DNA from 3 places in the Pseudomonas sp. LARHCG127 genome. Region 1 is predicted to be linked to each of the others. Evidence: predicted binding sites of a transcription regulator. Region 1 holds the regulator's gene; each other region holds the start of a gene.
What was found. The regulator FliA, encoded in region 1, starts transcription of late flagellar genes. The targets are predictions, from matches to a motif close to CTAAAGTTTNNNNNNNNNNNGCCGNTAA.
Positions count from the first base shown of each region.

Region 2: the regulator FliA is predicted to act here: its motif matches at 9,723-9,750, upstream of ACIPQ1_RS27240 (methyl-accepting chemotaxis protein).
Region 3: the regulator FliA is predicted to act here: its motif matches at 7,513-7,540, upstream of motA (flagellar motor stator protein MotA).

Region 1 is NZ_JBIXJT010000011.1:15,676-26,218, forward strand. Features, by position in the region: gene ACIPQ1_RS18975 (chemotaxis protein CheW) at 1-265, opposite strand, end outside; gene ACIPQ1_RS18980 (CheW domain-containing protein) at 338-1,213, opposite strand; gene ACIPQ1_RS18985 (ParA family protein) at 1,411-2,202, opposite strand; gene motD (flagellar motor protein MotD) at 2,252-3,136, opposite strand; gene ACIPQ1_RS18995 (flagellar motor protein) at 3,152-3,892, opposite strand; gene ACIPQ1_RS19000 (protein-glutamate methylesterase/protein-glutamine glutaminase) at 3,892-5,031, opposite strand; gene ACIPQ1_RS19005 (chemotaxis protein CheA) at 5,080-7,341, opposite strand; gene ACIPQ1_RS19010 (protein phosphatase CheZ) at 7,370-8,155, opposite strand; gene ACIPQ1_RS19015 (chemotaxis response regulator CheY) at 8,174-8,545, opposite strand; gene fliA (RNA polymerase sigma factor FliA) at 8,713-9,456, opposite strand; gene fleN (flagellar synthesis regulator FleN) at 9,453-10,283, opposite strand; gene flhF (flagellar biosynthesis protein FlhF) at 10,399-10,543, opposite strand, start outside.
Region 2 is NZ_JBIXJT010000024.1:18,165-28,707, reverse strand. Features, by position in the region: gene malQ (4-alpha-glucanotransferase) at 1-444, opposite strand, end outside; gene treZ (malto-oligosyltrehalose trehalohydrolase) at 441-2,243, opposite strand; gene glgA (glycogen synthase GlgA) at 2,251-3,822, opposite strand; gene ACIPQ1_RS27260 (D-2-hydroxyacid dehydrogenase family protein) at 4,464-5,426, opposite strand; gene ACIPQ1_RS27255 (alpha/beta fold hydrolase) at 5,438-6,469, opposite strand; gene ACIPQ1_RS27250 (YqaA family protein) at 6,555-6,989, opposite strand; gene ACIPQ1_RS27245 (DUF411 domain-containing protein) at 6,989-7,435, opposite strand; gene ACIPQ1_RS27240 (methyl-accepting chemotaxis protein) at 7,671-9,665, opposite strand; gene ACIPQ1_RS27235 (hypothetical protein) at 9,903-10,091, shown strand; gene ACIPQ1_RS27230 (fe2+ zn2+ uptake regulation protein) at 10,101-10,481, opposite strand.
Region 3 is NZ_JBIXJT010000010.1:226,884-237,426, forward strand. Features, by position in the region: gene serB (phosphoserine phosphatase SerB) at 1-245, shown strand, start outside; gene ACIPQ1_RS18730 (molecular chaperone) at 416-2,176, opposite strand; gene ACIPQ1_RS18735 (serine acetyltransferase) at 2,270-2,848, opposite strand; gene ACIPQ1_RS18740 (O-antigen ligase family protein) at 2,838-4,058, opposite strand; gene asd (archaetidylserine decarboxylase) at 4,163-5,026, opposite strand; gene ACIPQ1_RS18750 (rhodanese-like domain-containing protein) at 5,046-5,861, opposite strand; gene ACIPQ1_RS18755 (HDOD domain-containing protein) at 5,904-7,442, opposite strand; gene motA (flagellar motor stator protein MotA) at 7,609-8,460, shown strand; gene motB (flagellar motor protein MotB) at 8,625-9,671, shown strand; gene rsgA (small ribosomal subunit biogenesis GTPase RsgA) at 9,893-10,543, opposite strand, start outside.

The DNA.
Region 1 (10,543 bases):
TGACGATCCGGGTGTTGTCGCTGATCTCGGCGTTCATCAGGCCGAAGCGCTGACGGGTATCGATCACGGTGACCACGTTGCCGCGCAGGTTGATGATGCCCAGCACATAGCTCGGTGCACCCGGTACCGGGGCGATCTCGGTATAGCGCAGCACTTCCTGAACGCGCATCACGTTGATGCCGTAGGTTTCGTTATCGAGCTTGAAGGTCACCCATTGCAGAATCGGATCTTCAGAACCCTTTTGAGACGACGCCTTATCATTCATACCCTGACCCCTCGAAAAACCGCCTGTGGCGGCGTGTATTCTGTCCGGCGACGCTGCGCGCCACCGGTTGTCTTATTTCGGTTTCTGGACCGGCTTCTTGCTGCCGCCCAAGTGTTTTGCCCCGCCGCTGGCGATCAACTCCGCCAGTTCGGAAACGTCCAGCAAGGCGCACATGTGCTCGATCACCGTACCGGCCAGCCATGGCCGTTGCCCTCGATGGCTGCGCCACTTGATCTCGTTCGGGTCCAGGCGCAGCGAACGGCTGACCTGGTGCACCGCCAATCCCCACTCATAACCTTGCACCGAAATCACGTATTGCAAGCCCTGGCGAAAGTCGTCGCGATAACGGTCCGGCATCACCCAACGCGCCGTATCCAGCACCTTCAGGTTGCCGGCCTGGCTCGGCAGGATCCCGAGGAACCATTCCGGCTGGCCAAACAACGGCGTCAATTCCTGCCCGGCCAGGGAGTAGATCGACCCCAGGCAGACCAGCGGCACCGCCAGGGTCAACCCGGCCACATCGAACAGCAAACACTCGAACGGCTCGGCAGCCCAGGCCGGACGGTCGTCGCCCGGCACCGGTGGCGGCGGACTGCTCGGCGGCAAGTGGACTTCCACCACCGGCGTCACCAGGCTCTGCAGCAACGGGGCAACGGTCGAGACCGGCGCCAGGATCGGCGCTGGTGCTTGCATCACCGCCAGTTGAGGTTTGATGAGCGGTGTTTCGACCGCCGCAGCCACCACTGGTTTGCGTGCATCACGGGCCTGCTCTTCGAGCACGGCCGCTTGAAACTCATCCAGCACACCCTCGGCTTCGACGGGGTCGGGCAACGCCTCGATCACGCTTGGCGGCGGTGGTAGTTCTTCGGTCGCTTCCTGCAACAGCCCATCCAGATAGGACTGCAGGGCCATTTGCGGACGCGAGGTTGTCTTTATCGGGCGGCTCATGGGAACAGTGCGCCACTTGAAGAGGTTATCGGCATGAATGCCATGAGACTTGAGCTCGCAAAACTGTCAGACATCCGAGTAGGAGCTGCCGAAGGCTGCGATCCTTTGATCTTGATCTCCGGAATATCCATGCTCACTGAAAGATCGCAGGCTGCGCCAGCTCCTACAACGCCTGCTCCCGCATACAGAAATTTCAATCAGGCCACCTGCTGCGGAACAAGCTGTTGGGCCAGCAGGTGCTTGAGCAGCGCCCGGTAAGCCAGTACGCCACGGCTCTTGCCATCGAATTGCGAAGGGGTCACACCGGCACGGCTGGCATCGCGCAGGCGCGTATCAACGGGGATATAGCCTTGCCAGATGTCCTCCGGGTACATGTCCCGCAAGACACGCAGGGTGCCCAGGGACGCCTGGGTGCGACGGTCGAACAGGGTCGGCACGATGTTGAAGGCCAGCGTCTGCTTGCGCGAACGATTGACCATCGCCAGGGTATTGACCATGCGCTCCAGGCCCTTGACCGCCAAATGCTCGGTCTGCACCGGGATCACCAACTGCTGGCTGGCCGCCAGGGCATTGACCATCAGCAAACCCAGCAACGGCGGGCTGTCGATGATCGCGTAATCGAAATCCTGCCACAGCTGCGCCAGACTCTTGGCGATCACCAGGCCCAGGCCGCTCTGTCCGGGCGACTGTCGCTCCAGGGTGGCCAGGGCGGTGCTCGACGGCAACAGGGAAATCCGCTCGTCGCTGGTGGACAACAGCAACTGCCCCGGCAGGCCCTCGGGCACCACGCCCTTGTGCAGGAACAGGTCGTAGTTGCTGTGCTCCAGGCTGTCGGGATCGTAGCCGAAATAACTGGTCATCGAGCCGTGGGGGTCCAGATCGACGATGACCACGCGCTTGCCCGCCTCGGCCAGCAACCCGGCTAAAGCGATGGAAGATGTGGTCTTGCCCACACCACCTTTTTGATTGGCGACTGCCCAGACTCTCATTCGGATCGTTCCTCCCGGCCGAAACAGGCTCGACCGAGAAATAGCTCGGTTATAAAGCGGGTGACGGAGAATTGACGGCACTCTGTCTTCCCGGCGACTTGACCGGTGCCGGTGCAGTTTGTGTGCCAGCCCGCTTCAATGCCGCGTCCGGGGTTGCATTGGCCGTACCGGTACCGGTCAGGCTGCGACGCACATCGAGGTTGCGCGACACCACCAATATTACGCGACGGTTGCGCGCACGCCCCTCGGCGGTGGCGTTGTTGGCCACCGGCTGGAACTCGCCATACCCCACCGATGCCAAGCGCCCGGGATTGAGCCCCTGCATCGCCAGCATGCGCACGATGCTCGCCGAGCGGGCCGAGGACAGTTCCCAGTTAGTCGGATACTGCGCAGTACGGATCGGCTGGTCGTCGGTGAAGCCTTCGACGTGGATCGGGTTGTCGAACGGCTTGAGGATCGCCGCGACCTTATCGATGATGTTGAACGCCATGTCGCTGGGCATGGCGTCGCCGCTACCGAACAACAGGCTGGAATTGAGTTCGATCTCGACCCACAGCTCGTTGCCGCGCACGGTCATCTGGTTCGAGCTGATCAGGTCGCCGAACGCCGCGCTGATGTCGTCGGCGATGCTTTTCAACGGATCGCTACTGCCGGCGACACCGGCGTCGACCTGCTCGCTGTCCTTGACCAAGGGTTTGGCCGGCGTGGTGGTCTTGGGCCGCTCCTCGCCGATCGGAATGGGCTTGAGAGCCCGGTCGGAGTCAGTGAAGACCCCGATCAACGCCTCGGAAATGACTTTGTACTTGCCTTCGTTGACTGACGAAATCGAATACATGACCACGAAAAAAGCGAACAGCAGCGTGATGAAGTCGGCGTAGGAAACCAGCCAGCGTTCATGGTTGACGTGTTCTTCACGATGCCTGCGACGTGCCATGCTCCATATCCCCCATCAGTCCATGAAGCCCTGGAGCTTCAATTCAATGGAGCGCGGGTTCTCACCCTCGGCGATCGACAGGATCCCTTCCAGCAGCATTTCGCGATAGCGCGACTGGCGCAACGCGATGGACTTGAGCTTGGCCGCGATCGGCAACAACACCAGGTTGGCGCTCGCCACGCCGTAGATCGTCGCGACGAATGCCACGGCGATGCCGCTGCCCAGTTGCGACGGATCGGCCAGGTTGCCCATCACATGGATCAGGCCCATCACCGCACCGATGATGCCAATGGTCGGCGCGTAGCCGCCCATGCTTTCGAAGACCTTGGCCGCCTCGATGTCGCGGCTTTCCTGGGTGTAGAAATCCACCTCCAGGATGCTGCGGATGGCTTCCGGCTCGGCACCGTCCACCAACAATTGCAGGCCTTTGCGCGAGTAGCTGTCGGGTTCGGCATCGGCCACCCCTTCCAGGCCCAGCAAGCCTTCCTTGCGAGCGGTCAGGCTCCAGTTCACCACGCGGTCGATGCCACCGGCCAGGTCGACACGGGGCGGGAACAGAATCCAGATCAGCACCTGCATGGCGCGCTTGAAAGCACTCATCGGCGATTGCAACAGCGCCGCGCCAATGGTGCCGCCGATCACGATCAACGCCGCCGGACCGTTGGCCAGCGCGCCCAGATGACCGCCTTCCAGGTAATTGCCGCCAATGATGGCGACAAACGCCATGGTGATGCCAATCAGGCTGAGCACATCCATTAAATGCAGGCCTCGACCAGGTGTCGACCGATGTCGTCCAATCCGTATACCGCGTCGGCAAGATCAGCTTTCACGATCGCCATGGGCATGCCGTAGATCACGCAACTGGCTTCGTCCTGGGCCCAGATCGCACTGCCGCCCTGCTTGAGCAGGCGCGCGCCTTCGCGACCGTCGGCGCCCATGCCGGTCAGCACCACTGCCAAAACTTTGTCGCCGTAGGACTTGGCGGCGGAACCGAAAGTAATGTCCACGCAAGGCTTGTAGTTCAGACGCTCATCGCCCGGCAGGATTTTCACCGCGCCGCGGCCGTCGATCATCATCTGCTTGCCACCCGGTGCCAGCAACGCCAGGCCGGGGCGCAGGATGTCGCCATCCTCGGCTTCCTTGACGCTGATGTTGCACAGCTTGTCCAAGCGCTCGGCAAATGCCTTGGTGAACGCCGCCGGCATGTGCTGGATCAGCACGATGGGGGCCGGGAAGTTGGCGGGCAATTGAGTCAGGACCCGTTGCAGCGCCACCGGGCCGCCGGTGGACGTGCCGATCGCCACCAGTTTGTAGGCTTTGCGCTTGGGTGCCGGCGACGATGCACTGGCAGGCGCCGAACGCGTCGGCGCAGGTGCCGGGGCGCTACGCACCGGTGCAGGATTGAAGCTGCTCGAAGCCGTCGGCGCAGGCGCAGGCGCCGGGCTTGGCGCCGCAACCGGGGCGGGTGCCGGCGCGCTGTAGGCACTGACACGGCGATTGCTGCGGGAAATGCTGTGGACCTTCTCGCACAGCAACTGCCGGACCTTGTCCGGGTTGCGCGAAATGTCTTCGAAATTCTTCGGCAGGAAATCCACCGCGCCGGCGTCCAGCGCATCGAGGGTCACCCGGGCGCCTTCATGGGTCAGGGAGGAGAACATCAAGACCGGGGTCGGGCAGCGCTGCATGATATGCCGCACGGCCGTGATGCCGTCCATCATCGGCATCTCGTAGTCCATGGTGATCACGTCCGGCTTGAGTGCCAGCGCCTGATCGATCGCCTCTTTGCCGTTAGTCGCGGTACCGACGACCTGAATACTCGTGTCCGCTGAAAGAATTTCCGAGACGCGGCGACGGAAAAAACCCGAATCGTCCACCACCAGGACTTTAACTACCATAAACACTCCGTTAGACGAGACGCGGCCCTGGGCCACGCCCCTCCAGAATCAAATACGCCGGGCGGCGTAACGCTTGAGCATGCTTGGCACATCGAGAATCAACGCGATGCGGCCGTCGCCGGTGATGGTGGCGCCGGACATGCCCGGGGTGCCCTGGAGCATCTTGCCCAACGGCTTGATGACCACTTCTTCCTGGCCCACCAACTGGTCGACGACAAAGCCGATCCGCTGGGTGCCCACCGAAAGGATCACCACGTGGCCTTCGCCTTGCTCGACGTGAGCAGCGGAGCTGACCAGCCAGCGCTTGAGGTAGAACAGCGGCAGCGCCTTGTCCCGCACGATGACCACTTCCTGGCCGTCGACCACGTTGGTGCGCGACAGGTCGAGGTGGAAAATCTCGTTGACGTTGACCAATGGGAAGGCGAAGGCCTGGTTGCCCAGCATCACCATGAGCGTCGGCATGATCGCCAGGGTCAACGGGACCTTGATGACGATCTTCGAGCCCTGGCCCTTGGTCGAGTAGATATTGATCGAACCGTTGAGCTGGGAAATCTTGGTTTTCACCACGTCCATGCCCACGCCACGGCCCGACACGTCGGAGATCTCGGTCTTGGTCGAGAAGCCCGGGGCGAAGATCAGGTTGTAGCACTCGGTGTCGCTCAGGCGGTCGGCGGCGTCCTTGTCCATCACACCGCGTTTCACCGCGATGGCACGCAGCACGTTCGGGTCCATGCCCTTGCCGTCGTCGGAGATCGACAGCAGGATGTGGTCGCCCTCCTGCTCAGCGGCCAGGATCACCTTGCCGCCACGGACCTTGCCCGAGGCTTCGCGTTCTTCCGGCGACTCGATGCCGTGGTCGACCGCGTTGCGCACCAAGTGGACCAGCGGGTCGGCCAGGGCCTCGACAAGGTTCTTGTCGAGGTCGGTCTCTTCACCCACCAGTTCCAGGTTGATTTCTTTCTTGAGCTGGCGAGCCAGGTCGCGAACCAGGCGCGGGAAGCGCCCGAAAACTTTCTTGATCGGCTGCATCCGCGTCTTCATGACCGCGGTTTGCAGGTCCGCCGTGACCACGTCAAGGTTCGACACGGCCTTGGACATGGCTTCGTCCTGGCTGTTGAGGCCCAGGCGCACCAGGCGGTTACGCACCAGCACCAGCTCGCCGACCATGTTCATGATCTCGTCCAGGCGCGCGGTATCGACCCGAACGGTGGTCTCGGCTTCGCTGGCCGGTTTTTCCGCTGGCGGCGCAGCCGGCGCAGCACGGGCAGGCGCCGGGGCGGCGGCAGGATTGGCGGGCTCGGCCTTGGGCTCAGGTGCCTTGGCGGCGGGTTTAGGCGCGGCCTTGGCCGCTGGCGCAGCAGTGGCGGTGGTGCCGGCAGCAGGGGCAGCCGTGGCCTTCCCGACTTCTGTGAACTTGCCTTTGCCGTGCAGTTCGTCGAGCAGCGATTCGAATTCATGATCGCTGATCAGGTCGCTGCCAGCCGCGGCGGCAGCCGGCTTGGCTGGCGTCGGCGCGGAAGCGATGGCCGAATCCAGGGCGTCAACGGCAAAGGTGCCCTTGCCATGCAACTGGTCGAGCAAGGCTTCGAATTCGTCGTCGGTGATGTCCGAGCTGTCGCCCGCCGCTTTCGGGGCGGCCGGGGCTGCTGGCGGGACAACGGCATCTGGCGCGAACTGGCCCTTGCCGTGAAGCTGGTCGAGCAGCGACTCGAACTCGGCATCGGTGATTTCGTCGCTGCCAGCCCCATTGCTGGCCGGTGCAGCCGGCGCAACCTGAGCGGCCGGCGCTTCGGCCTGGGCCTTGACGGCACTCAGGGAGTCCAGCAACTGTTCAAATTCGTTATCGGTGATGTCGCCCGATTCCTCGGCGACCGGTTCTTCAACCACCGCCTCGGCAACCGGCGCGGCTTCGTCAGCCGATTGCGGCTCGGCCAGGCGTGCCAGCGCGGCGAGCAGCTCGGGGGTGGCTGGGGTAATCGGCGAGCGCTCACGCACTTCGCTGAACATGCTGTTGACCGCATCCAGCGCTTCGAGCACCACGTCCATCAATTCCGAATCAACGCGACGCTCACCCTTGCGCAGGATGTCGAACACGTTCTCGGCAATGTGACAGCACTCCACCAGCTCGTTGAGCTGGAGGAAGCCGGCGCCTCCTTTTACAGTGTGGAAACCGCGAAAAATTGCATTGAGCAGATCCGCATCATCAGGTCGGCTTTCCAGCTCGACCAGCTGTTCGGACAGTTGCTCTAGAATCTCGCCGGCCTCAACCAGGAAATCCTGAAGGATCTCTTCATCGGCGCCGAAGCTCATTAATGGCTGCTCCTAAAATAGGGCTAAATCAAAATCCAAGGCTGGACAGCAAATCGTCCACATCGTCCTGACCGGACATAACGTCTTCTCTTTTATCGGCATGAATTTGCGGACCTTCACCCTGAGAGAGATGTTTTTGTGGATCTTTTTCGGCAAGCATCGCTTCACGGTCGTGTTCGATGCCTGCAAAGCGGTCGACCTGGCTAGCCATCAGCACCAGTTTGAGCAGGTTGCTTTCCACTTCGGTGACCAGTTGGGTCACACGCTTGATCACCTGGCCGGTCAGGTCTTGATAGTCCTGGGCCAGCAGAATGTCGTTGAGGTTGCTGGCCACGGCGCGGTTTTCGCTGCTGCTGCGCGTCAGGAAACCGTCGACCCGACGGGCCAGCTCCCGAAATTCTTCAGCACCGACTTCGCGACGCATGAACCGGCCCCAGTCGGTGCTCAAGGCCTGGGCCTCTTCACTCAGGCCATTGACCAGCGGCGTAGCGCTTTCCACCAGGTCCATGGTGCGGTTGGCCGCCGCCTCGGTCAGCTTGACCACATAGCCCAGGCGCTCGGTGGCGTCGGTGATCTGCGAGACTTCCTCGGCCTGCGGCATGTGCGGGTCGATCTGGAAATTGACAATCGCGCTGTGCAGTTCACGCGTGAGCTTGCCCACTTCCTGATACAGACCACGGTCACGGGTCTGGTTGAGCTCATGGATCATTTGAACCGCATCGCCAAAGCGACCTTTTTCAAGGCTGTCGACCAGTTCGCGGGCATGTTTTTTCAGGGTCGATTCGAAATCGCCCATTGAAGATTCGTTGTCCATAGCTCCCCCGTGGCGCCGTTAACCGATGCGTTCGAAGATTTTTTCGATCTTCTCTTTCAACGCCTGGGCCGTGAAGGGCTTGACCACATAGCCGTTTACACCGGCCTGGGCCGCTTCGATGATCTGCTCGCGCTTGGCTTCGGCAGTCACCATCAGCACCGGGAGGTGCTTGAGTTTTTCGTCGGCGCGCACATGGCGCAGCAAGTCGATACCGGTCATGCCGGGCATGTTCCAGTCAGTCACCAGAAAGTCGATGCTCCCGCTGTTGAGGACCGGAATGGCTGTGACGCCATCATCCGCCTCGACCGTGTTGGTGAACCCAAGGTCACGCAACAGGTTTTTTATGATCCGCCGCATCGTTGAGAAGTCATCAACGATGAGGATTTTCATGTTCTTGTCCAATTCGACCTCCAAGCAGTCTTAAACGCGCCCAGCACCTGGACGCGCCATTTCAATCAATTCCGGCACAACACTCGACAACGGTCTGGAGCACAACGGATGGAAACTGACCCGGCAACGCCATGCCAGTCCCGCTCGCAGTGTCCCCACACTGCCTGTCAGCGCGCTCGCCACTCCCCCAAACGGCCCCGCAAGCGGGCCGCGCACTGGCTGTGTAACTGGCTGACCCGAGATTCGCTGACCCCCAGGACCTCACCGATTTCCTTGAGGTTCAGCTCTTCGTCGTAGTACAGCGCCAAGACCAGTCGCTCACGTTCCGGCAAATTGGCAATCGCATCCGCCAGCGCGCTCTGGAAACGTTCATCTTCCAGGTCACGTGACGGCTCCATGTGAGCACTCGCGTTATCCTCATGCAGCCCTTCGTGCTCGCCGTCCTGCAAGAGGTCGTCGAAGCTGAACAGGCGACTGCCCAAGGTATCGTTCAAAATCCCGTAATAATCATCGAGACTCAACTGGAGTTCGGCCGCAACCTCGTGATCTTTAGCGTCACGCCCAGTTTTAGCTTCGATTGCCCGAATCGCGTCACTGACCATGCGGGTATTGCGGTGCACCGAACGCGGCGCCCAATCGCCCTTGCGGACTTCATCGAGCATCGCCCCGCGAATGCGAATACCGGCATAGGTCTCGAAACTGGCGCCCTTGCTGGCGTCGTATTTGTTCGACACTTCAAGCAGGCCGATCATGCCGGCCTGGATCAAGTCCTCGACCTGGACACTGGCTGGCAACCGCGCCAGCAAGTGATAGGCGATACGCTTGACCAGTGGCGCATAACGCTCGATCAATTCGTATTGGGCGTCCCGTGCCGATTTTTTGTAGAGATGGTTGTAACCGCTGGCTGTCATAACACGGGCCCTGCTGTTTGTTGCACAAGACGCTCGACGAAAAACTCCAGATGCCCGCGGGGGTTGGCCGGCAGTGGCCAGGTATCGACCTTCTGGGCGATCGCCTTGAACGCCAGCGCGCATTTGGAACGTGGAAAGGCTTCATAAACGGCACGTTGCTTCTGGACGGCCTTGCGCACGCTTTCGTCGTAAGGCACTGCACCGACGTATTGTAGGGCGACGTCCAGGAAGCGATCGGTGACCTTCGTCAATTTGGCGAACAGGTTGCGTCCTTCCTGCGGGCTCTGGGCCATGTTGGCCAGGACGCGGAAGCGGTTCATGCCATAGTCGCGGTTAAGCAGTTTGATCAGGGCATAGGCGTCGGTGATGGACGTCGGTTCGTCGCAGACCACCAGCAGCACTTCCTGGGCGGCGCGCACGAAACTGACGACCGAGTCGCCGATGCCGGCCGCGGTGTCGATCACCAGCACATCGAGGTTGTCGCCGATGTCGCTGAACGCCTGGATCAGGCCCGCGTGCTGCGCCGGGGTCAGGTGAACCATGCTCTGGGTGCCGGAGGCAGCCGGCACGATGCGAATCCCGCCCGGCCCCTGCAACAGCACGTCGCGCAGTTCGCAACGGCCTTCGATCACGTCCGCCAGGGTGCGTTTGGGGGTAAGCCCCAACAACACGTCGACGTTCGCCAGGCCCAGGTCGGCGTCCAGCAGCATGACCCGTCGGCCAAGCTCTGCCAGAGCCAGGGACAAGTTCACTGACACGTTAGTCTTCCCGACGCCACCTTTGCCGCCGGTCACCGCGATCACCTGTACGGGATGCATGCTGCCCATGTTCGTTCTTTACCTTGTCTTCTTAGACGGAGGCCACATTACTGGCTGCGCGTTCGCATACGGAACAATGCATGGCAGACCATCGATGTAGGTACAAAAAATATTCATGATTACCTCAGCCGACCTGCTTGGTCGGGCTGTGGTAGATGTCAGCGAACATGTCAGCCATGGCTTCCTCGCTGGGTTCTTCCTGCATTTGCACACTTACGGCACGACTGACCAATTGATGACGGCGCGGCAGATGCAAATCATCCGGGATC
Region 2 (10,543 bases), on a different contig from region 1:
CGGGTCGTCCACCGCATCGGCCACGCTGTAGCAGCGGGCCGGTGCGACGGCCAGGGTGAAATGCTGGTTCTGGATATGGACGTGCTGATAGCCCACCGGGACCATCCCTGGCAGCCTGGCCTCGGCATCGAGGTTCAGGTGCAGTGTCGCGCCGTCTTCGAGTTTGATTTCGCAGGGCGTCCCGGCCTCGAAGTAGCGGCTCAAGTCCAGGCTGGCCCCGACATCGGCGGTGATCAGCGGTGGCAGTTGATGGTTCTGTTGATCCTCCTGTAACTGCAGCAGGCTGGCGTCGATTTCCTGGGCGCTGCCGGCGGGATGGCCCAGGCCGGTGAGGACCGAGCGCAGGACGGCCGGCGAGACTTTCTGGGCCCTGCCATTGGCATCGATCCAATCCACCGCCAGGCCCGCTCGGCCGGCGAGGATTTCCAGTTGCGCATCGCTCATAGGCGCTCTCCAGTGATGGTGGGCAAGGTTGTCGCCTGCGTCAGACTGACCAGCGCGCTGTAGGGCGCAAGGACGCCCTGTTGCAACAGACCCATGGCCTGCTGCGGATGTTCGAAAAGAATGCGTACCTCTTCCGGAGCCTGGTGTTCGACGGGGCGTTCGCCAAGGTTCAGGTCGATGCGCAACACGCTGCCATCGCCCAGTCGCCAGCGTGCGCTGACGGCGCCATGGCCCAGCACATCGGCCCCGAGGGCTTGAGCGCCGGGCAGGCGCGGGACGATGTCCTCACGGCGGATTTTCAGCAGTTGGCGATACAGCGCCTCGCTGGCCTGTTGCTCCGGTCGCTGTGGTTCCAGGCTCGGGCGTGACGCCTCGAAGGTGCCGGCCGCGTTGGGGTCGGGAATTCGCTCGCGTTGCTGCGGGTCGGCGAAAGCACTGAAGGCCTTGAACTCGTTGCGTCGGCCTTCGCGCACGAGTTCCGCCAGCTCGCCATGGTGGCTGGTAAAGAACAGGAACGGTTGTTCGGCCATTGCTTCATCGCCCATGAACAGCAGTGGGATCATCGGTGACAACAGCAACAAGGCCGTCGCTGCTTGCAGGGCCTGGGGGGCGGCGAGCTGATGCAAGCGTTCGCCGAGGGCACGGTTGCCGATCTGGTCATGGTTTTGCAGGAACAGCACGAATGCGCTCGGCGGCAGGTGGCCACTGGGCTCGCCCCGGGATTCGCCATGGCGATTGATGTGGCCCTGGAAGACAAAACCCTGGCTGAGGCAGCGTGCCAGTTGTTCCGTCGGCTGCTCGGCATAGTCGGCGTAGTAGGCGTCGGTTTCACCGGTCAGCAGCACGTGCAAGGCATTGTGGCCGTCGTCGTTCCACTGGGCGTCGTAGCCCTGTTCCAGCAGGCTGGCCTGGTTGTGTTCGTTTTCCACGGTCAGCCAGACATGCCGGACCGGGTCCACCTGTTCGCGCACCCTGGCTGCCAGTTCTTGAAGGAAATCCGGGTCTTCGATGGCATGCACCGCGTCGAGGCGCAGACCGTCGAAACGGTATTCCAACAGCCACATCAGCGCATTGTCGATGAAGAAGTCCCGCACTTCGCGACGGCGAAAATCAATCGCCGCGCCCCAGGGCGTGTGCTTGTCTTCGCGGAAGAATCCCTTGGCATAGCGGTGCAGGTAGTTGCCATCAGGGCCGAAGTGGTTGTAGACCACATCCAGGATGACGGACAGGCCATGACCGTGGGCACTGTCGATCAGATGCTTGAGCTGTTCAGGCGTGCCATAGGACGCCTGGGGCGCGTAGGGCAGCACCCCGTCGTAGCCCCAGTTGCGATCACCGGGAAACTGCGCCAGCGGCATCAGCTCGATGGCGGTGACGCCAAGCCCCGCCAGGCGCGCTAGATGCTGTTCGAGCCCATTGAAACCGCCGAGGGCGCCCACGTGCAGTTCGTAGATCACGGCTTCGTGCCAGGGGCGGCCGGACCACTGGGTGTGCCGCCAGGAGTAGGCATGGGGGTCGACCACCACGCTGTGGCGGTCAATGTCGCCGGCCTGGGCGCGAGAGGCCGGGTCCGGCACCTCCAGCTCGCCGTCGATGTTGTAGCGATAGCGGGTGCCGGCGGGGCAACGGGTCTGGATCATGAACCAGCCGTCGGCTTGGGGCAGTAGCGGTATTGAATCGCCAGTGTCGAGTTCGACACTGACAAAAAAGGCATCCGGGGCCCAGAGGGCGAAGCGGGTGTGCTCGTCATCCAGCATCACCGCGCCATGGGTCCATGTTTCAGGCGTCCTTGACGTCATTGTTACCTCATTGTCTGGCCGATTTTCCCAGGGACTTTGCCACCAGCTGTTCGTAGAGTTCGGCGTAGGGTTCCACGGCCTTGCACCAGTTGAACGGCGCCGACATGGCCCGGCAGCGCATGGCGTTGAGCAGGTCGGGGAACTCGAAGACCTTGAAGGCCCGGCTCAAGGCCTGTTTGTAGCTCTCCACCGTGGACTCATCGAACAGGAAACCGGTGATGCCATCTTCGATGGTGTCCGCCAAGCCCCCGGTATTGCGCGCCACCGGCAACGAGCCGAAGCGTTGGGCGTACATCTGGCTCAAGCCGCAAGGCTCGTAGCGCGATGGCATCAGCAGGAAGTCGCTGCCGGCAAACATCCGCCGGGCATCGGTTTCGTTGAAGCCGATGCGTACGCCGATGCGGCCGGGGAAGCGCAGCGCCAGTTCGCGCATGGCCTGTTCTTCCTCCGGTTCGCCACGGCCGATGATGGCGATCTGGCCACCGGACTCGACGATGAACTCGGCGACCGCTTCGGTCAGGTCCAGGCCTTTCTGGTAGACCAGGCGCGACACCACGGCGAACAGCGGGCCCGTGGAGTCGTCGAGGCCAAACAGCTCCCGCACATGGCTTGCGTTGACTGCCTTGCCTTCCCAGTCGCCGATGGCGAACTGGCGGAACAGGTGCGAATCGGTGGCCGAATCCCAGCTTTCGTCGATGCCGTTGGGAATGCCGCTGAGCAAGCCTTGTTGGGTCTTGGCCGCGAGGAAGCCGTCAAGCCCGCAACCAAACGCCGGGGTGGTGATCTCCTGGGCGTAGGTGGCGCTGACGGTGGTGATATGGCTGGAGTAGGCCATCCCGGCCTTGAGGAACGACAGTTTGCCGTAGAACTCCATGCCTTCCTGTTGCAGGGCGTGCTCGGGGATGCCCAGCTCCGGGCAGGAGGCGAGGCTGACCACGCCCTGGTAGGCCAGGTTGTGGATGGTGAACAGGGTCGGGGTGCGTTGCCCGCGCCAGTGCATGTAGGCGGGCGCCAACCCGGCTGGCCAGTCGTGGGCGTGGACCAGGTCCGGGCACCAGTGGATCTGCGCGAGGTTGGCGGCGATGTCGGCGGCGGCAAGGCCCAGGCGGGCGAAGCGAATGTGGTTATCGGGCCAGTCGCGGCCGTTGTTGGCGCCGTAGGGCGAACCCTCGCGGGCAAACAGTTCCGGGCAGATCAGGACGTAGATCACCAGGCCATCGGCCATGTCCATGCGCCCGATCTTGCAGGGCGGTAGCGCTGCGTGGCCGCCCAGTTCGCCGATGATGTGGATCGGATTGCCGCTGTTCATCACTTGCGGATAGCCGGGGATCAGTACCCGGACATCATGCAGCCCGGCCATGGCCCGGGGCAGTGCCGAGGACACGTCGCCCAGGCCGCCGGTCTTGACCAGGTCGGCGATTTCCGAGGTGACGAACAGGACTTTCTTGCGGTTGGGATTCTGTCGAGCGACGGGGAGCAGTGCCTTGCCGCCGGTGGCCAGCACCGGGGCCGTCGGCGACTCGGCCGCCGGCGGTAATTGTGAACGGACTTGTTGTGGTTCCAAGGCAGCACTGATCATAAATATCTCCCATTTTCTCGATCTGTTTCCGGCAAGCGCCAGAGCTGTTGTTTCATTGGCCGAATCCTGCGGCCAGGCGCACAAGCGCTACGAAGGAAAGCGAACGGCTACCCAAACGCGGCGAAGCGAAGCAGCTGGAGGAGCTGTTGCAATGACCAGTGCAAGGACTGCACCAGTCGCTATTGCCCTACCTCTAACCTGACCTGTCGCCGTTGCGAAAAGTTTCGACTTTTTTTCGTCTGGATGACCGGTCGGTTTTCCTCCCGGTTAGGCAGTCTAGGTCAGATCCTAGAGCGGTGCGGCTCGGTTCGTCGCATTGTCCGACAATCACGTTTTTTAGCGGCAATGTCTTACACGACGTTGGGGAATACGCACCGACGAAGTGCACATTCCTGAAAAGAAAAAAGTGTAGGGGGAGGGAGTTGGTTCACTGATGTGCGCGATGGGATGGCGCGACGCACCATCGGGGGGCGGGTGAAATAGCGGCGTTTTGATGGCTAATCACGCCCACTGGAAACACCCCTGTCCCCTGTGGGAGCGAGCTTGCTCGCGATAGCGGTGTGCCAGTCACCAACCCTGCAACTGACCCTCCGCTATCGCGAGCAAGCTCGCTCCCACAAAGGGAACAGTGGTGCTCCTGCTCAGCCCGCCGGCGTCAGCAACCGAATCGGCGTGCCCGCCGCCCAGGCCAGCAGGTCCTCGATCATCAAGGAATAGAACCTCTGGTAATTCTGTCGGCTGACGTAACCCACATGGGGCGTGGCCAGTACGTTGTCCAGGGTTCGGAACGGATGGGCGGCAGGCAAGGGCTCCTGGGCAAAGACGTCCAGGGCGGCACCGGCCAAGCGTTTGTGCTGGAGGGCGTCGATCAGGGCGGTTTCATCGACGATAGGCCCGCGGGAGGTGTTGACCAGCAGCGCCTCGGGTTTCATCCAGGCCAGCGCCTGGGCATCCACCAGGCCGCGGGTGCGTTCGCCGAGCACCAGGTGGATAGAGAGGATGTCGGCCTGTTCGAACAACGCTTGTTTGCTGACATAGGTCACGCCCACTTCGGCGGCTCGTTCGGCGCTGAGGTTCTGGCTCCAGGCGATGACCCGCATGCCGAACACCTGGCCGAATTGCGCCACCCGCGTGCCGATGCTGCCCAGGCCGAGGATTGCCAGCGTCTTGCCGTGCAGGTCGCCGCCCAGGCCTTGCTGCCACAGCCCGGCGCGCAAGGCATTGGCTTCCTGCACCAGGTTGCGGGTCAGGGCCATGATCAGCGCCCAGGTCAGTTCGGGCGTGGCGTGCTTGTAGCTGTCGGTGCCGCAGACCTGGATGCCCAATTCGGCGGCGGCCTTCAGGTCCAGGGCGGCATTGCGCATGCCGCCGGTGAGGAGCAGCTTGAGATTGGGCAGGCGGCGCAGCAGGCCTTCGTCGAACACGGTGCGTTCGCGCATCACGCAGATCACCTCGAAGCGCTGCAAACGTTCGGCGAGGGTGTCGCGGTCGGCGGGATAGTCATGGAGAAACGTCACCTGGCCGACGCTGTCGAGCACCGACCAATCCACCACGCCGCGTGCCACATCTTGCCAATCGTCTATGACTGCTATTTGCACCGCCATGGATCACCTCGTCAGGGAATGGGTTTGTCCAGCCAGCCGAGCAGCGCCTTATGGAACCGATCCGGCTCTTCCATTTGCGGGGCGTGCCCCAGATTGGGGAACTCCACCAGGGTCGCGCGCGGAATCAGCCCGGCCACCTGCTTGCCCAGTACCTCGTAGTGGCCCAGTTTGGCCTTGACCGCCGGCGGCGCGATGTCGCTGCCGATGGCGGTGGTGTCCGAGGTGCCGATCAGCAGCAGGGTGGGCACGGTCAGGTCCTTGAACTCGTAGTAGACCGGCTGGGTGAAGATCATGTCGTAGATCAGCGCCGAGTTCCATGCCACTTGCTGATGACCCGGGCCCTTGTTCAAGCCGGCAAGCATGTCCACCCAACGGTCGAACTCAGGTTTCCAGCGGCCGGCGTAATAGGTAGTGCGCTCGTAATTGCGAATCCCCTCGGCGGTGACCTTCAGCTCACGGGCGTACCATTGGTCCACGGTGCGGTAGGGCACGCCCAAGGCTTTCCAGTCTTCCAGGCCGATGGGGTTGACCATTGCCAGGCGTTCGACCTGATCGGGAAACTGCAACGCGTAGCGGGTGGCGAGCATGCCGCCGGTGGAATGGCCGAGGACGATGGCTTTCTGTACGCCGAGGGCCTTGAGCAAGGCCTGGGTGTTGGTTGCCAGTTGCTGGAAGCTGTACTGGTAATACTCGGGTTTGCTCGAGGTGCAGAAGCCTATCTGGTCTGCCGCGACGACCCGGTAGCCGGCCTCGCTGAGGGCCTTGATCGAATCGCCCCAGGTGGCAGCGCAGAAATTCTTGCCGTGCATCAGCACCACGGTGCGGCCATTGACCTTGCCTTGGGCCGGCACGTCCATATAGCCCATCTGCAAGGATTGGCCCTGGGACTGTAAGGCGAAATGCTTGAGGGTGTAGGGGTATTCGAAGCCTTCCAACTGCGCACCGTAGGCCGGGCCTTCCGGGGGATTGGCGGCCTGGGCGAGCAGGGGCAGGGCGGCGGTGAGGAACAGGCTGGGCAACCAACGGGGCATGATTCGGGGCATGGTCGATCTCCTTGTGGCCGCCGCCGATCCTGGCGCGACTCGATTATGGCGACATTAACCACAGGCAACCGAACGGCCCGAACGTTCAACCCATCCAGCCCAGCGTGGCCAGGGCGAGCACGCCATAGCGCATGCCTTTGGCCAGGGTCACGATCAGCAGGAAACGTCGCCACGGCTCGCCCATCACCCCCGCCACCAGGGTCAGCGGGTCGCCGATGATCGGCAGCCAACTGAGCAACAGTGACCAGCGGCCGAAGCGCTGGTAATGCAGGCGAGCCTTGTCCAGGTGGGCCGGGCTGACCGGAAACCAGCGGCGGTCCTTGAAGTGTTCCAGGCGCGTGCCCAGCCACCAGTTCACCAGCGAACCCAGGACGTTGCCGACTGTGGCGACCGCGAGCAGCAACCCGGTTTCGTGGCGCTCGCTGAGCAACAGGCCGACCAACAAGGCCTCCGACTGCAGCGGCAACAAGGTCGCCGCGCCGAACGCCGCCAGGAACAAGCCGATATAGGCTTCGCCCATCAGTGGGCCGGGTAATCCGCCACCACGGTTTGGGTCCCGTCTTTTTTCAGGCCGATCACTTGATAAGCGTCGCTCATGCCATCCATTTCCATGCCGGGCGAGCCCATGGGCATGCCTGGCGCGGCCACGCCGAGCAAGTCATCGCGCTTGCCCAACGCCAGCACCTGGTCGGCCGGGACATGGCCTTCGACGAATTTGCCGTTGATTTCGGCGGTGTGGCAGGAGCGCAGGTTCGGCGCCACGCCCAGGCGTTGCTTGACCGAACTCATGTCGGCCTCGACATGGTCGTTGACCTTGAAGCCGTTTTCTTGCAGATGCGAGATCCACTTTTTGCAGCAGCCGCAATTGGCATCGCGGTGCACATCGATGGTCACCGGCTCGGCGGCCTGGGCCAGGGAGGTGAGGAACAGGGCGCTCAAGGCGAGCAGGTGCAGGGGGTTGGCCATGGAGGTGGTCTCGTGTCGTACGGTTTGGAGGGAGGATAACAGAGTAGCGAGCACGAGCTGACAGGGGGCTGAGGCGGGGATTACAGAATTGTCAGGTGGGGGGCGGAAGAAAACCTGTGGGAGCGAGCTTGCTCGCGATAGCGTCGGATCAGCCGACATTGATGTTGACTGTTCGACCGCTATCGCGAGCAAGCTCGCTCCCACAGGAGGGCAGATCTGGAATTTGCGTGTCGCCTTAGCGCACCTTGAACCGTCCCATGATCGCATTCACCCGCGTGTTGGCTTCCAGCAGTTGCCGGGTATTGGCTTCGCTGGCCAAGCCGCTTTCCACCAGTTCCTCCACCATGTGGCGGATTTGCACCATGCTGCGATTGATCTCCTCGGTCACCGCGCTCTGTTGCTCGGCGGCGGTGGCGATCTGGGTGCTCAGGCTGTTGATCTGGCTGACCGAGCCGGCCATTTCGTCCAGGCCCGAGTTCACCCGTGACGTCGCATCGGCGGCCGACTGGCAGCTGGCCTGGGTGTTTTCCATGGCCGAGACCGACGAACTCACGCCCTGGGTCAGGCGGGTCAGCATTTCGTTGATTTCCGAGGTGCTGGCCTGGGTGCGAGCGGCGAGGGCGCGGACCTCGTCGGCCACCACGGCAAAACCACGGCCTTGCTCACCGGCCCGGGCGGCTTCGATGGCGGCGTTGAGGGCCAGCAGGTTGGTCTGCCCGGCGATGGCGCCGATCACACCGAGGATTTCGGTGATGCGCTGGGCGTCCTGTTGCATGCTCTCGACCTTGCGGGTGGCGCTGGCCACTTCATCGATCAGCGCCACCACACTGTTGGAGGCCTCGCCGACCACCACGCGGGAGCGGTCGGCATGCTCGTTGGCGCGTTGGGTGAACGCGGCGGTCTCGGCGGCGTTTTGCGCGACGCTTTCGGCCGTGGAGCTCATCTGGGTAATGGCGGTCACGGTCTGGTCGGTTTCCGAGGCGTGGCGCATCAGGATTTCGCTGGTGTGGGCCGAGGTCCGCTGCAGATCGCCGAGGCTCGACGCCATGGCGCCGGTGGCCTGGGTGACTTCACCGATCATGCCTTGCAGGTAAGCGATGAAGCGGTTGACCGAATGACCGATCGCGCCCAATTCATCCTCGGCCCGGATGATGATGCGTCGGGTCAGGTCGGCATCGCCCGTGGACAAGGCGTCGATGTTGCCTTTGAGCACCTTCATGCGGTGGGTCAATTGGCGGATCGCGTAAAGTTGCATCAACACCAACAGGATCACCATTGGGATCTGCAGCAGGCTCAAGGTGTTCAGCACATCGTCGCGTTGGGCGGTGATCAGTCGGGTTGGCAGCGCAGTGGCAAGGAACCACGGCGAACCTTCGATAGGGCGCATGAAGAAGGTGCTGGCCTCGCCCTTGTTGTCGAACTCGACCCGCTGCAACGGCTGGTCACGCTTGGCCAGGCCTGCCTTGACCTGGGCAGCGAATGGCGAGGATGCCGCCAGGTCGCCGATATTCTTCAACACGATCGGCCCGCTGATGCGCGAACTGTTGCTGATGATCTTGCCGTCGCCTTCGACGATCAGCATTTCGGCGCTCAGGTCGGCTTCCTTGCGCGCAATCAGGTCGTTGAAGAAGCCCAGGGTCACGTCGATGGTGGACACGCCGTAAGGCACGCCATTCTTCTGGATGGCCATGGCGCAGTTGGTGCGGGGCTCGGCGCTGGCGTCGTCTTTATAGGCTGCGGCCCAGGCGCATTTGCCAGGCGGCGTGGCCATGCCGCCCTTGTGCCAGGGTTGCTCGTAATAGTTGGGCGCGGCGTCACTGTTCCAGAAGGTATTGACCACCAGCTTGCCGGACGCATCGCGATGCCAGAACGTGCTGAACTTGCTACGTCCCTCGGCCCGCTGGTTGGGCAACGGCCAGATCCCGCCGCCGAAGACTTTCAACTCGCCGTACTGGTCAACCAGCCCCGGCAATACTTTGTCGATGGCATCGCTGTCGAGCAACGGGATGGTCTGGGTGATGCTGCGTTGCTGCGCCTGCACCTTGTTCAGTTCGCCCTGGATCTGCTCGGCAACCTCGGCGATGCGGTTCAGCGCCACTTGCTCTTCAGTCTGGCGCAGCTTGGGCGCCACCAGGTAACTGATGCCCACCACGGTCAGGAGGGACAACACCAGCATGAAAATGACCAGGAACAGGGTGTAGCGAGCCTGAATCGTTCGGAATGAGGGCATGTGGAAATCCTTGCACGAAGGCGACTTTCTGGAGCAGGCGGATGGGCAGTCCTGATTGTATCGGCCTGGGGTGATGCAGCTTTAGAGGTCAGTCGGTCAAGGAATAAAACGAGGGGATTGCACGAAGACTTGCCTTCGGCTGTACCATGATGCCCCCTTGGCAGCCTGTCATTCCGGCAATACGGTATGGACCTGGCAGCCTTTGGATACAGAACGGATACATTCAGGAAATTGGCAATGACTCATTCGCAACGTTTGAAATACTCGATTCTGATCGTTCTCGTCGTCCTGGCAATCATGCTGGGGCTGTCCTGGATGCAGGGCCAGGGCATGATCAGCGAGCAGCTGTTTCAATACATCGCCATTGCCGTGGCGGTCATCGTGGTGGTGATCAACGGCGTGATGCGGCGCAAGGTCAAGCCCTGAGCGCCGGGTTCAATCCTCGGCTTCGAGCACGGCCATCGCGCTGGGGTGCAGGCGGTAGCTTTTATCGGGGTTGAGGGTCACGACGCCCTCGCTGCACAGGCGCTTCAACACCTCGCGCACGCTGAGAAAGGACAACGGAATGTCCAGCCCCAATAACTGGCTGTGCACACCACGCACGCCCAGGCAGCGGTTTTCGTGGGCGGCCTTGAGCAGCGCATCGATAACTTTGAGGCGAATCAGGCTGGTCCTGAGCCCGAAGCTCTTGAGCAGGCGCCTGATGTGGTCGTTGCCGCCGCGCTCTGGCGGCCTGTCGAATTCACGGTGGGTGGCATTCAGCGAGACGCCGGTCGGCCTTGGCTTGCCCTCCATGGGCAGTTGCGCGTTACGCATGCAGAAACTCCTTACCAGCCTGATCAGAAAAGGTCACGAATACTCTCCTGTTATAGGACGAA
Region 3 (10,543 bases), on a different contig from region 1:
TCGATGCCCAGCGCAAGGCGGACCTGCTGCGCGAACTGGCTGAAAAAGAAGGCCTGCGCCTGGAGCAGACCATCGCCGTGGGTGACGGCGCCAACGACTTGCCGATGCTGGCGATCGCGGGCCTGGGCGTGGCGTTCCGTGCCAAGCCGCTGGTCAAGCAGTCGGCCCGGCAAGCGATTTCCACCCTGGGGCTGGATGGGGTGTTGTACCTGCTGGGTTTCCGGGATCGGGACGGGCAGCTCTGACTTACACGCCGGTTTGGAGTGCATGCTTTTGTGGCGAGGGAGCTCGCTCCCGCTGGCCCGTGTAGGAGCTGCCGAAGGCTGCGATCTTTTGATCTTGATCTTGATCTTGATCTTCGCTTGAGACTCAATGGGTCTTGGAAAGATCGCAGCCTCGCTTCGCTCGGCAGCTCCTACAGCGACTTCCACAACGAATCGAAATTCCCTTCCTGATCGCCGCCATCCCCGGTTTCGGCCGAGTCTTCCGGGTGGTAGGAAAACTGATTGAAACTGTGCGTGCTGGTCACCCGTCGGTCCAGGCCGGCGCGGCGTTCCTGGCCATTGGTGTTGATCAATACCCGCTGGCCCTCCTGAAACGGCAGGCGTGGGGCGATCATGGTCGGGGGCAGGTCAATCGCACTGATCTCGGGAAGCAACAGCCCGCGCAGATAATGGCCGTGATCATTTTCGTCCCGCACCAGTTGCAGTCCGCACGGCTGGGCATGGGGGGCGACCAGTTCGATACCCATTTGCATGGCGCCGTTGCGCACCTGGCGGATCCAGCGCACCACGGCGACACTCCAGGCCTGGTCGCTGGCATCGCGGATGCCGATCATTTCCCCTGCTTGCAGTTGTTCCGGCACTTCCTTGGGCCAGCCTAGGCAGTAGCCGCCAGGGCTGTGGTTGATGATCGGCAGGTCGTAGGTGGGGAAGTGATGCTGGTTGTCGGAGTGACTGCCGTCGTCATCGCTCGGGTTGACCGGGTATTCGATTTCTTCGTAGGGCAGCAGGTCGTTTTCGCCTGTCGGGGCGGCGTCGAAAGCCTGGCTCCAGGTGTCGTTGGTCTTGCTTGGCGTGGCTTCGAAGCGGGCTTTGCGAGCAGTCGGGCTTTTCAGTATTTCGTTGAACGAGCGCTCACCGCCGAGGTAGTAGTGCAACGCACTCATGCCCACGCACAGCGTCAGCGTGCCATTGCCCTCGGTGCGCTGGAAGCTGCGCTCAGCCGCTTCGCCCCAGGCGGCCTGCAGATGATGCAATGTATCGGCACTCATGCCGCCAGGGACTGGCAGGGTGTTATCGGCAGGCTGTTCCAAATGAGTGGCGATCGCCCGCACCAGTGGCTGTGGATCGAAGCCCTGCAAGGTCGGCTGCTGTTCGGCGCGGAACTTGGAGCGATAGCGTGGCCCGACATCCAGCTCCGGAGCGACCGCGAACAGGCTGGTAGCGCTGGTGGCAGGGTCCAGCTTGACCCACTGGCTCCAAGATTCGAGCGTTTCGGTCAGTCGCCCGATCTGGCTCTGGCGCAGCTGATTGCTGCGTGATGCGCCCAGCAACAGCGCGACGACATAGGTTTGCTCGGCGTTCAATTGATGAACCTGGCTGGCCAGTTCGTCACTCACGCTCAGGTGCTGTAGCCGGTGCTGGCAGGCGATCCGGTACAACTGATGCAGATCGAGCCAAAGTCCCTCGGGCACAGGGCTGTAAAGTTGGCTGGCACGCAGCAGCGGGCCGTTGAGGGCATGCAGCGCCCGTTGCAACGCGGTGCTCAGCAGGCGGGCCCGATCCTTGGTGTATTTGGACGCGATACGCGCCACGATCTGTTTGTAGCCCATCGCCAGTTGGGTTTGCAGGGCCTGGCACAGGTTGACGATCTTGCGCGAGCGATCGTCCAGCACGATGGCCTGTTGCAGGAAGTGCCGCTCCAGGTGCTTGCAGACGTAGTACACCTCGGGCCGCAGCAGTTCGAGCAGTTGCAGGCGATTGTCGCTGGGGGTGAGCAGTTGGTTGAGTTCGCCAAGGGCCTGGTACAGCAGGCGGGCGGTCTCGCCGATGTTGGCCTTGGGCAGGTTGGCGATCCAGCGCTTGAGGTCCTTTGGCGTAGCATCGCAGAACGACAGGCGTGATTGTGTCGGGGTCAGGACGCGCAATAGCTGGAGAGGGCTGGTCTCATTCATGCCGTGGACAGGCTCCGGCGGGAAACGAAAAGGATGTATCCAACTCTAGCAGGTGTAGCCGAAAGATCATGCTACCGCGACCCCTGGTGTGACCTAGTCCTGCAGGCGGCCCATTGAAGCGGGATCGTATTCCTTCATTTCACCGACGCTCTTGGTGATGTACAGGTGGTTGGCCGGGACGCTCTTGTTGACGAAGGCGCCTGCGCCAATGATCACATTGTCACCCAGCTCCAAATGGTCAGCGATGATGCAGGCATGAGCATGTATCCGGACGCCGTCGCCAATGCGCAATACTGCGGTATCGCTTTGCCCCTTGATACCCAGCGTGCAGTTCTGCCAGATCTTGAAATTTTTTCCAATGATGGCGTGCGATGTGATGACGATTCCATTCGGATGGGCAATCCATAGGCCTTCCCCGACGGTGGCGCCCAGCATGATCTCTACATTGAACTGGCGGCTGATGCGTTCGTTGAGCAGCTTGCCACGCCGTCTCCAGAATTTGCTGTCCTGCTGGTGCATGGCGTATGCCAGGCGGAACCAGAAAAGGTAGCGGTACCTGTTGATGCGCTGACATTTTTGGTAAAGCCGTTTCCACCTGAACGGTTTATCGAGACCGCCGAGGATTTCGATATGCCAGTAGTGTTTGGCTGATCGGAAGATATCAAGAAGCATCGACGACCTCTTTGCCGCGAGGCGTGCCTGGTACGAACCTCTGGGACAGAATCATTCCTATAGGCAGCCAGAAAACGATCCAATAGACGCCAGGCCTGTTGAACACCGTGTGGTAGTCGAATAGAGCCGTTACAACCCCGAAGATAAGCAGGGGCAAGCCTACCGAACCGACGGGATGGTGCCACGTCTTCGTGTCGATCGCGCGCTTGAAAACATAAGCGATGGTCACCAACAACAGTACTGCACCTGTCACGCCGAATTCGTAAAAATACTGCAGGAAGAGATTATGGACTTGGTTGTAGCAACGCACTTCGGATATGCAGATATCAAAATTACTGCCCGCCCCGGCACCAAACAGCCAGAACTCGTCAATGCGGTCCAACCAGCCTGTCCAGATCACGTCGCGAAGGCTGAAGCCACGACTTTGCTGTGTGACAATGACGGGCCATAGCCATACCGACACGGCAAGGAATATTACGCCGGCCAGGCACAACCATTTCCTCGACCTCAAACTATGGTGAAGAAGAATGCTCGTAGCGATTGCCAAGCCATATCCAAGCCAGACGGCTCTTGAAAGCGTGCAGAACAGGTACAGCGAAAGGCCTAGCACACAGGCCATGAACAACGTTCTGACCCACGGCCCGAAGGTTTTGGTCATTAACAAGTGGAACCCGTAAATGCCGAAAAAGCCGTAATACAGCGCCGCAATGATGGGGTTCTTGAAGTTGGCATAGTTGCCATAGCCCAAGTTGTACAAACGTTTGCCGGAGAAAAAAATGTTCTGGTCCTGCTGGGTGAAGTGGATGATCAAACCGGCAATTGCAAATAAACCCGCGATCACAAAGGCAAGCGTCAGGCTTTTTTCAAGCAGTTCTTCTCGGGCCAGTATATGAATCGCGCTCAGGTACAACATTACGTACAACACGGTTTTGAATTGTCCGTAGGCGGAGGCTTCGGACCCGGGATTCAGCAGCGCTACCAGCAGCGAAAAGACCAGTACCAGCAGTACCGGCCAGTAGGGCTTTTGGACAATGTTTTGACGTAGGCGCGCATCGAGCACACATAAGAGCAACGCGGGTATAAAAAGACCCGCGTTGGATATCGTGGTGTAGGTGCTGCCGTCGGTAATGAACAGCAGTCCCGTCAGGTGCGCAATGAAGCCGATCATCAAGACAAGCAAGGTGAATCTGGAAAAAGCCGAACGTGTCATACCTATTCCAAGGGTAGTGAAAGGGGCCAGGACAAAACTCCAAGGCGTAAGTGTGGCAGCGTCGGCGAGGGTAGCGACTCATGTTGATTGCGCCGCAGGCTATCTCATCGAGCGTTGGGTAGTGCCAGTCCTTGACCCATCTGCACCGGCGAACCGGCCACCAGGTCTTCGGCCCATTTCACCTGGTCCGGACCGAACAGCACGATGGCGGTCGAACCCAGCTTGAAGCGCCCCAGTTCGGCACCTTTTTCCAGATGAATCGGCGCACGTGCGGCTTCGTCGTAACGGAAGGTTTTCAGCTCGCGCTTGGGCGGCGTCACCAGCCCGGCCCAGACGGTTTCGATGGAGGCCACGATCATCGCGCCCACCAGTACCACCGCCATCGGCCCACGTTCGGTGTCGAAAATGCACGCGACGCGCTCGTTACGGGCGAACAGCTCCGGCACGTTTTCGGCCGTGGTCTGGTTGACCGAGAAAATCCGCCCGGGGATGTAGACCATTTCCCGCAGGGTGCCCGCCAGTGGCATGTGCACGCGGTGGTAGTCCTTGGGGGACAGGTAGATGGTGGCGAAATCGCCACCCATGAACGGCGCTGCGTTGGCCGCGTCACCGCCCAGCAGTTCCAGCACGCTGAAGCTGTGGCCCTTGGCCTGGAATACCCGGCCGTGTTCGATCGGGCCGAGCTGGCTGACGGCACCGTCGGCGGGGCTGAGAATCGCGCCCGGGGTTTCGTCCAGCGGGCGGGCGCCGTCCTTCAGGGCACGGGTAAAGAAGGCGTTGAAGTGCTCGTAGGCCGTCAGGTCTTCCACCAAGGCCTGGGACATGTCCACTTGGTAGCGCTTGGCAAACCACGTGGTGAAGGCGTTCTTGAACCAGCGCACGCGGCATTCGGCAATGCAGCCGGCCAGCCGCGACAGCAGGTGGTGGGGCAGCAGGTATTGGGTGAGGATGAATAAACGGTTTTTCATTAACTGTCCTTAAGAACCTTCAAAGCTCGATGGGTGTATCGGGGTGGTTGCCCCATTCGCCCCAGGAACCGGCATAGCCTTTGACCCGTGGATAACCGAGCGCCTTGGCCACCAGGTAGGTGAAGCCAGAGCGGTGGTGAGTCTGGCAGTGGGTGATGATTTCTTTATCAGGGGTGATGCCCAATCGTTCGAGGATTTGCGGCATGTCTTTGCGGATGCGCAAGTTGCGCGCCTTGTCCATGCCGGCGGTCCATTCGAAATTGACCGCGCCGGGAATGTGTCCGCCCCGGGCCGCGACGACTTTCTCGCCGGAGTATTCCAGCGGGCCGCGAGCGTCCCAGATGGCCAGGTCGGCAGCGCCGAGACGGCTTTGCAGGTATTCACGGGTGGCGGTGGGAGCGTCGTGCAGCGTCAGGCTGATCGGACCTGCAACGGGTGCAGGAACGTCGATGGACACCGGCAGGCCTTCATCCAGCCACGACACCAAGCCGCCGTCGAGGTAGTGGTAGTTCCCGTGGCCGATCACGTCCAGCAGCCAGATAAACCGCCCGGCCCAGCCGCCGCCTTCATCGTCATAGACCACGTAGACCGCATCCGGGTGGTGCCCGAGTTCGCCGAACAGGGCTTCGAGGTCGGCTTTGGCCGGCAGCAGGCCCGGCGCTGGCGGTTGGCCGAGCTGGGTACGCTTGGGGTCGACGAAGCGTGCGCCAGGGACATGCCCGGTGCTGTAGCGGGCGGCGCTGGTCAGGTCCACCAGAATCAGTTCGCGGGCGTCGAGGCGCGGCAGCAGTTCGCTCGGCTCGATCACCAGCGGCAAGCCAGAGAAGTCAGGCATGTGAGGTCTCCAGGGGCGCAAAGGGAAAGGATTGTATCAAGTTCAGCGGCCGCGGTTGGTAAAGGTATGCAGGGCCCTTTCGATGCATTGCACGGTTTTGCCGAAAGCTTGCACCGTGACGTCCGAGAACGGTCCGCCGCCCTGGTCCACCGCCACCAGCATGATCACCCGGCCATTGCACGTCAGTGAGCGCAACAACAGGTGCTCGCCGCGGAACAGGCTGCGCATGCCCGGCGGTAATAGCGCCGAAAACTGCGCGTTGTTGTCCGGGTTCAGGCGAACCTGGGCCTGCTGGGCCAGCAATCGTTGCAAGATTTTGCTCTGGCTGATGGTAAAGCTCGTGGCCGCAGCTTCCTTGGGCAAACCGGCGGTCTGGTGAACGCGCACGCTGGTCTGGCTGCGGTCGGCCATCAGGATCATCACCCGGCGCATGCCGCAGGCCACCAGGGCGTCCCGTGCCGACGTGGTCAGGTGCATGGCGTTGAGGAAGGGGCTCGGCTCCACCAGCATGGCGGAACATTGCTTGCGCCACTGGCTCAGGTCCTGGGCGCTGGGCGGCGCGGCGGGCAGCAAGCCGGGGTGGATACGGCGGCTGCCCCAAGGCCAGATCAGCGCCACGGCCGGGTGCCAGAGGTCCGGCATGGCGTGATGACGTGCGCTGTTGGCGGCTTGTTGGTGCAACTGCTGCTGGATTTCATCCATCGACATTTGCAGATACAAACTGGCGAGGTATTGCCAGCGAGTGTTGTGAGGGCTGTCCCAGGCCTGCTGCGCCGCGAGGGCCAGGCCGTTGGCCAGCAACACGGTGTTGGCCGGCTGGTTGAGCCAGCGCCGCAGGGTTGGGTCGTCGTCCAGGCGATTCTGCTGGCGCAGCGGATGTTCGCTGTCCCGGGCGATGCGCAGGACTTTCACCAGTTCGCGGCGTTCGTTGAGCAACAGGCGATAACCTTGCGCCACCCAGATCGGCAAACGCCAGGTCTCCACCAGCGCCAGGCAGATCTCCAGCAGGCGGACGCCGAACAGTTCGCGCTCGACCTTGCGTGCGGACTCGCCTTTATGGACGACTCGCAATTCCCATTCCCCGAGCAACCGTGGGTGAGTCAGGGCCAACGGCCAGAGCGGCGACAGGAACAACAGGCTGCCCCAGTGGATGTCTTGCCACAGCCGCGCCAGGCGGCTGGCGAAAAAACCATTGGCCTGTTGCGTGGCGTGCTGGCTGATCAATTGCAGCTGGCGCAAGGCAACAGGGATTTCGTGCCCCGGCAATGAGGGCAGGCGGGCGAGCAACTCCTCGGTACGCTTGAGACCGAGGCGGTTGATGGCCACTTCGAGATTTTCCGCAGGCTCAGCGAGGCTGCCATGGGTGTGATGGTTGGCCTCGCGGATGACGCTCAGGGCCAGCGCGGGGCTGTCCTGCATCAGGTCGGCGATGTCGCGCAATGAGCGACGGCTGTCGGCGAGGGCCTTGCAGACCAGGTCGTGGCTGGCCTGGGGCACCGGCAGATGCACGCCGTTGAGCAGCTTCACCCAGCCGTCGAGGGTGGTCGGCCGGGGCGTTGGAACCTTGGTTTCGTTAGTCATGGCTGGACGTGATCATCGTATGAATTCTCTACGCCCGGAACGGGGCTAATTGGCTTTTCGCCAGAACAGCCTATAGTCTGGCGCAGTTTTGCCGATAAGTAGAAGAAGAGATTTTTCAGCTTCCGAATATGACCTTGAACCCGACTTAAGTAAGTACTTTCTATCTATGGCTAAAATTATCGGCATCATTGTCGTGTTCGCGAGCGTGCTCGGCGGATACGTGCTCTCCCACGGCAAGATCGCCGCCCTGATCCAACCCTTCGAGGTGTTGATCATCGGTGGTGCTGCCCTCGGCGCATTCTTGCAGGCCAACCCTGGCTATATGACGATGCACGTGCTCAAGAAATCCTTGAGCATGTTCGGCTCGCGTTTCAGCCACACCTTCTATCTGGAGGTGCTGGGGCTGATCTACGAAATCCTCAATAAAAGCCGCCGCGAAGGCATGATGGCGATTGAAGGCGACATCGAAGATGCCGCCGCCAGCCCGATTTTCGCCAAGTATCCGTCGGTGCTGAAGGATGAGCGCATGACGGCGTTCATCTGCGATTACCTGCGCATCATGTCGTCCGGCAACATGGCGCCCCATGAGCTCGAAGGCCTGTTCGACATGGAGCTGTACAGCCTCAAGGAAGACCTGGAGCACCCGTCCCACGCGGTCAACGGCATCGCCGACGGCATGCCGGGCTTCGGTATCGTCGCGGCGGTATTGGGGATCGTGGTGACCATGGCCTCCCTGGGCGAAGGCGACCAGGCGTCCATCGGCCTGCACGTGGGTGCGGCGCTGGTAGGTACCTTCTTCGGTATCTTGGCCGCCTATGGCTTCTTCGGCCCGCTGGCCCATTCCCTGGCCCATGATGCCAAGGAAGAACTCAACGTCTACGAAGCCATCAAGGCTTCCCTGGTGGCCTCGGCCTCGGGCATGCCGCCATCGCTGGCGGTGGAGTTCGGTCGCAAGGTCCTGTACCCAGCGCACCGTCCAAGCTTCGCCGAGCTGGAACAAGCGGTTCGCGGTCGCTAGTGCTTTGCTTTACAAATACGTTCCTTTTTTGGCGAGTGACTGTTGCTGCCAGACAAGGCGCCGCGACGAGTCATAGCCCGCTATGGCGAGGAGCGGCAACGCAGTATGGCAGCAGCAGGCACCGTCAAAATGGAACAGTATTTGTGAAGCAGAGCACTTAGGTCATGGAAAATAATCAACCGATTATTGTAAAGCGCATCAAGCGCATTGCCGGGGGGCATCACGGGGGCGCCTGGAAAATCGCCTTCGCCGACTTCGCCACGGCGATGATGGCGTTCTTCCTGGTGCTGTGGCTGCTGTCCACGGCAACCCCGGAACAGAAGATCGCCATCGCCGGTTACTTCAAGGACCCGGTCGGCTTTTCCGAAAGCGGTACGCCCTACATCATCGACCTGGGCGGCTCGCCGACCCTGGCGCCGGACACGACCCTCAATCCCGAGGTCAAGTCCCAGCCCCAGCCCGACAAGGTCACGGTGGATTCCGAGCAGGTCGAGGGCATGGCCGAGCAGGTCGAGCGCGAGCGTTTGGAGTTGCTGCTGCAGGAATTGCAGAACAAGGTCGAAGAGAACCCGGAACTGCAGAAGTTCAAGGACCAGATCCTGTTCGAAATCACCCCGAACGGCTTGCGCATCCAGATCATGGACGCCGAGAACCGGCCGATGTTCGATTCTGGCAGCGCACGTCTGAAACCTTATTTCGAAGATATCCTGCTGGCCATGGCCGACACCATCAAGGCGGTGCCGAACAAAATCAGCATCAGTGGCCATACCGATGCCAAGCCTTACATCGGTAAGGGTGACTACGGAAACTGGGAACTGTCCGCCAACCGCGCCAACGCGGCCCGTCGCGCCCTGGTGGCCGGCAGCTATCCGGACGAGCAGGTGGCACGGGTGGTCGGTTATGCCTCTTCGGCGCTGTTCGACCGCAAGGACCCGTTCAACCCGGTCAACCGGCGCATCGACATCGTGGTGTTGACCAAGAAGGCGCAGAAAGCCATCGAGGGCTCACAAACCGACGATCCGGCGCCCGATCCGGTTCCGGGCGAGGGTGCCCCGGGTGAAGTGCCAGCGCCACAGGCTACGCCAGGTGCAGCGGTCGATCCGAATGCGCTGCCGGCGGACCAGCAACCCATACCGGCCCATGAGCTGCGCGAGCGGCTGAACCTGTTCGATGACACCGTACCGAAACCGGCGGAGCCGCCGGCGCAGTGACCCACAAAAAAAGCCGACCTCGATGTCGGCTTTTTTGTGGGGCCACTGTTTACTTGAGGATTGCTTGCCTTTGTGGCGAGGGAGCTTGCTCCCGCTCGGCTGCGCAGCAGTCGCAAGACCGGACAACTCGGTCTGGCTGGAGACTGTTGGGGCCTGCTTCGCAGTCCAGCGGGAGCAAGCTCCCTCGCCACAAGAGTGATCGGCTTGATACGGCGTGCAGGTCAGTAGCTGCTTTCCGGCAGGCTGGCGATGATCGAGCGGTAGCTGTTCATCCGTTGCTGATGCACGCGACCTTCTTCCAGGGCCTTGAGCAGGGCGCAGCCGGGTTCGCGGTCGTGCTTGCAGTCGCGGAAGCGGCAGGTACCGATCAGCTCGTTGAACTCGATGAACCCGGCTTCGACATCGGCCCGGCTGACGTGGCCCAGGCCGAATTCGCGGATACCCGGCGAGTCGATCAGTTCACCGCCACCAGGGAAGTGGAACAGCCGCGCCGTGGTCGTGGTGTGGGTGCCTTGGCCGGACAGCTCGGACAACGGCCCGACGCGGGTCTCGACTTCTGGCAGTAGGCTGTTGACCAGCGAAGACTTGCCGACGCCGGACTGGCCGACGAACACACTGATGCGTCCGTCCAACTGCTGTTGCAATTGCTCCATGCCGTTACCGTGGTGGGCCGAGACTTCCAGCACCGGATAACCCAAGTCCCGGTAGACCGACAGCAGGGCGTTCAGCGCCGGGGCGTTGTGTTCGTCGATCAGGTCGAACTTGTTGAGCAGCAGCAACGGGCGGATGCCGGCGTGCTCGGCGGCCACCAGGTAACGGTCGATCAGGTTGGCGTGGGGCTCGGGCAATGGCGCGAACACGATAACGATCAT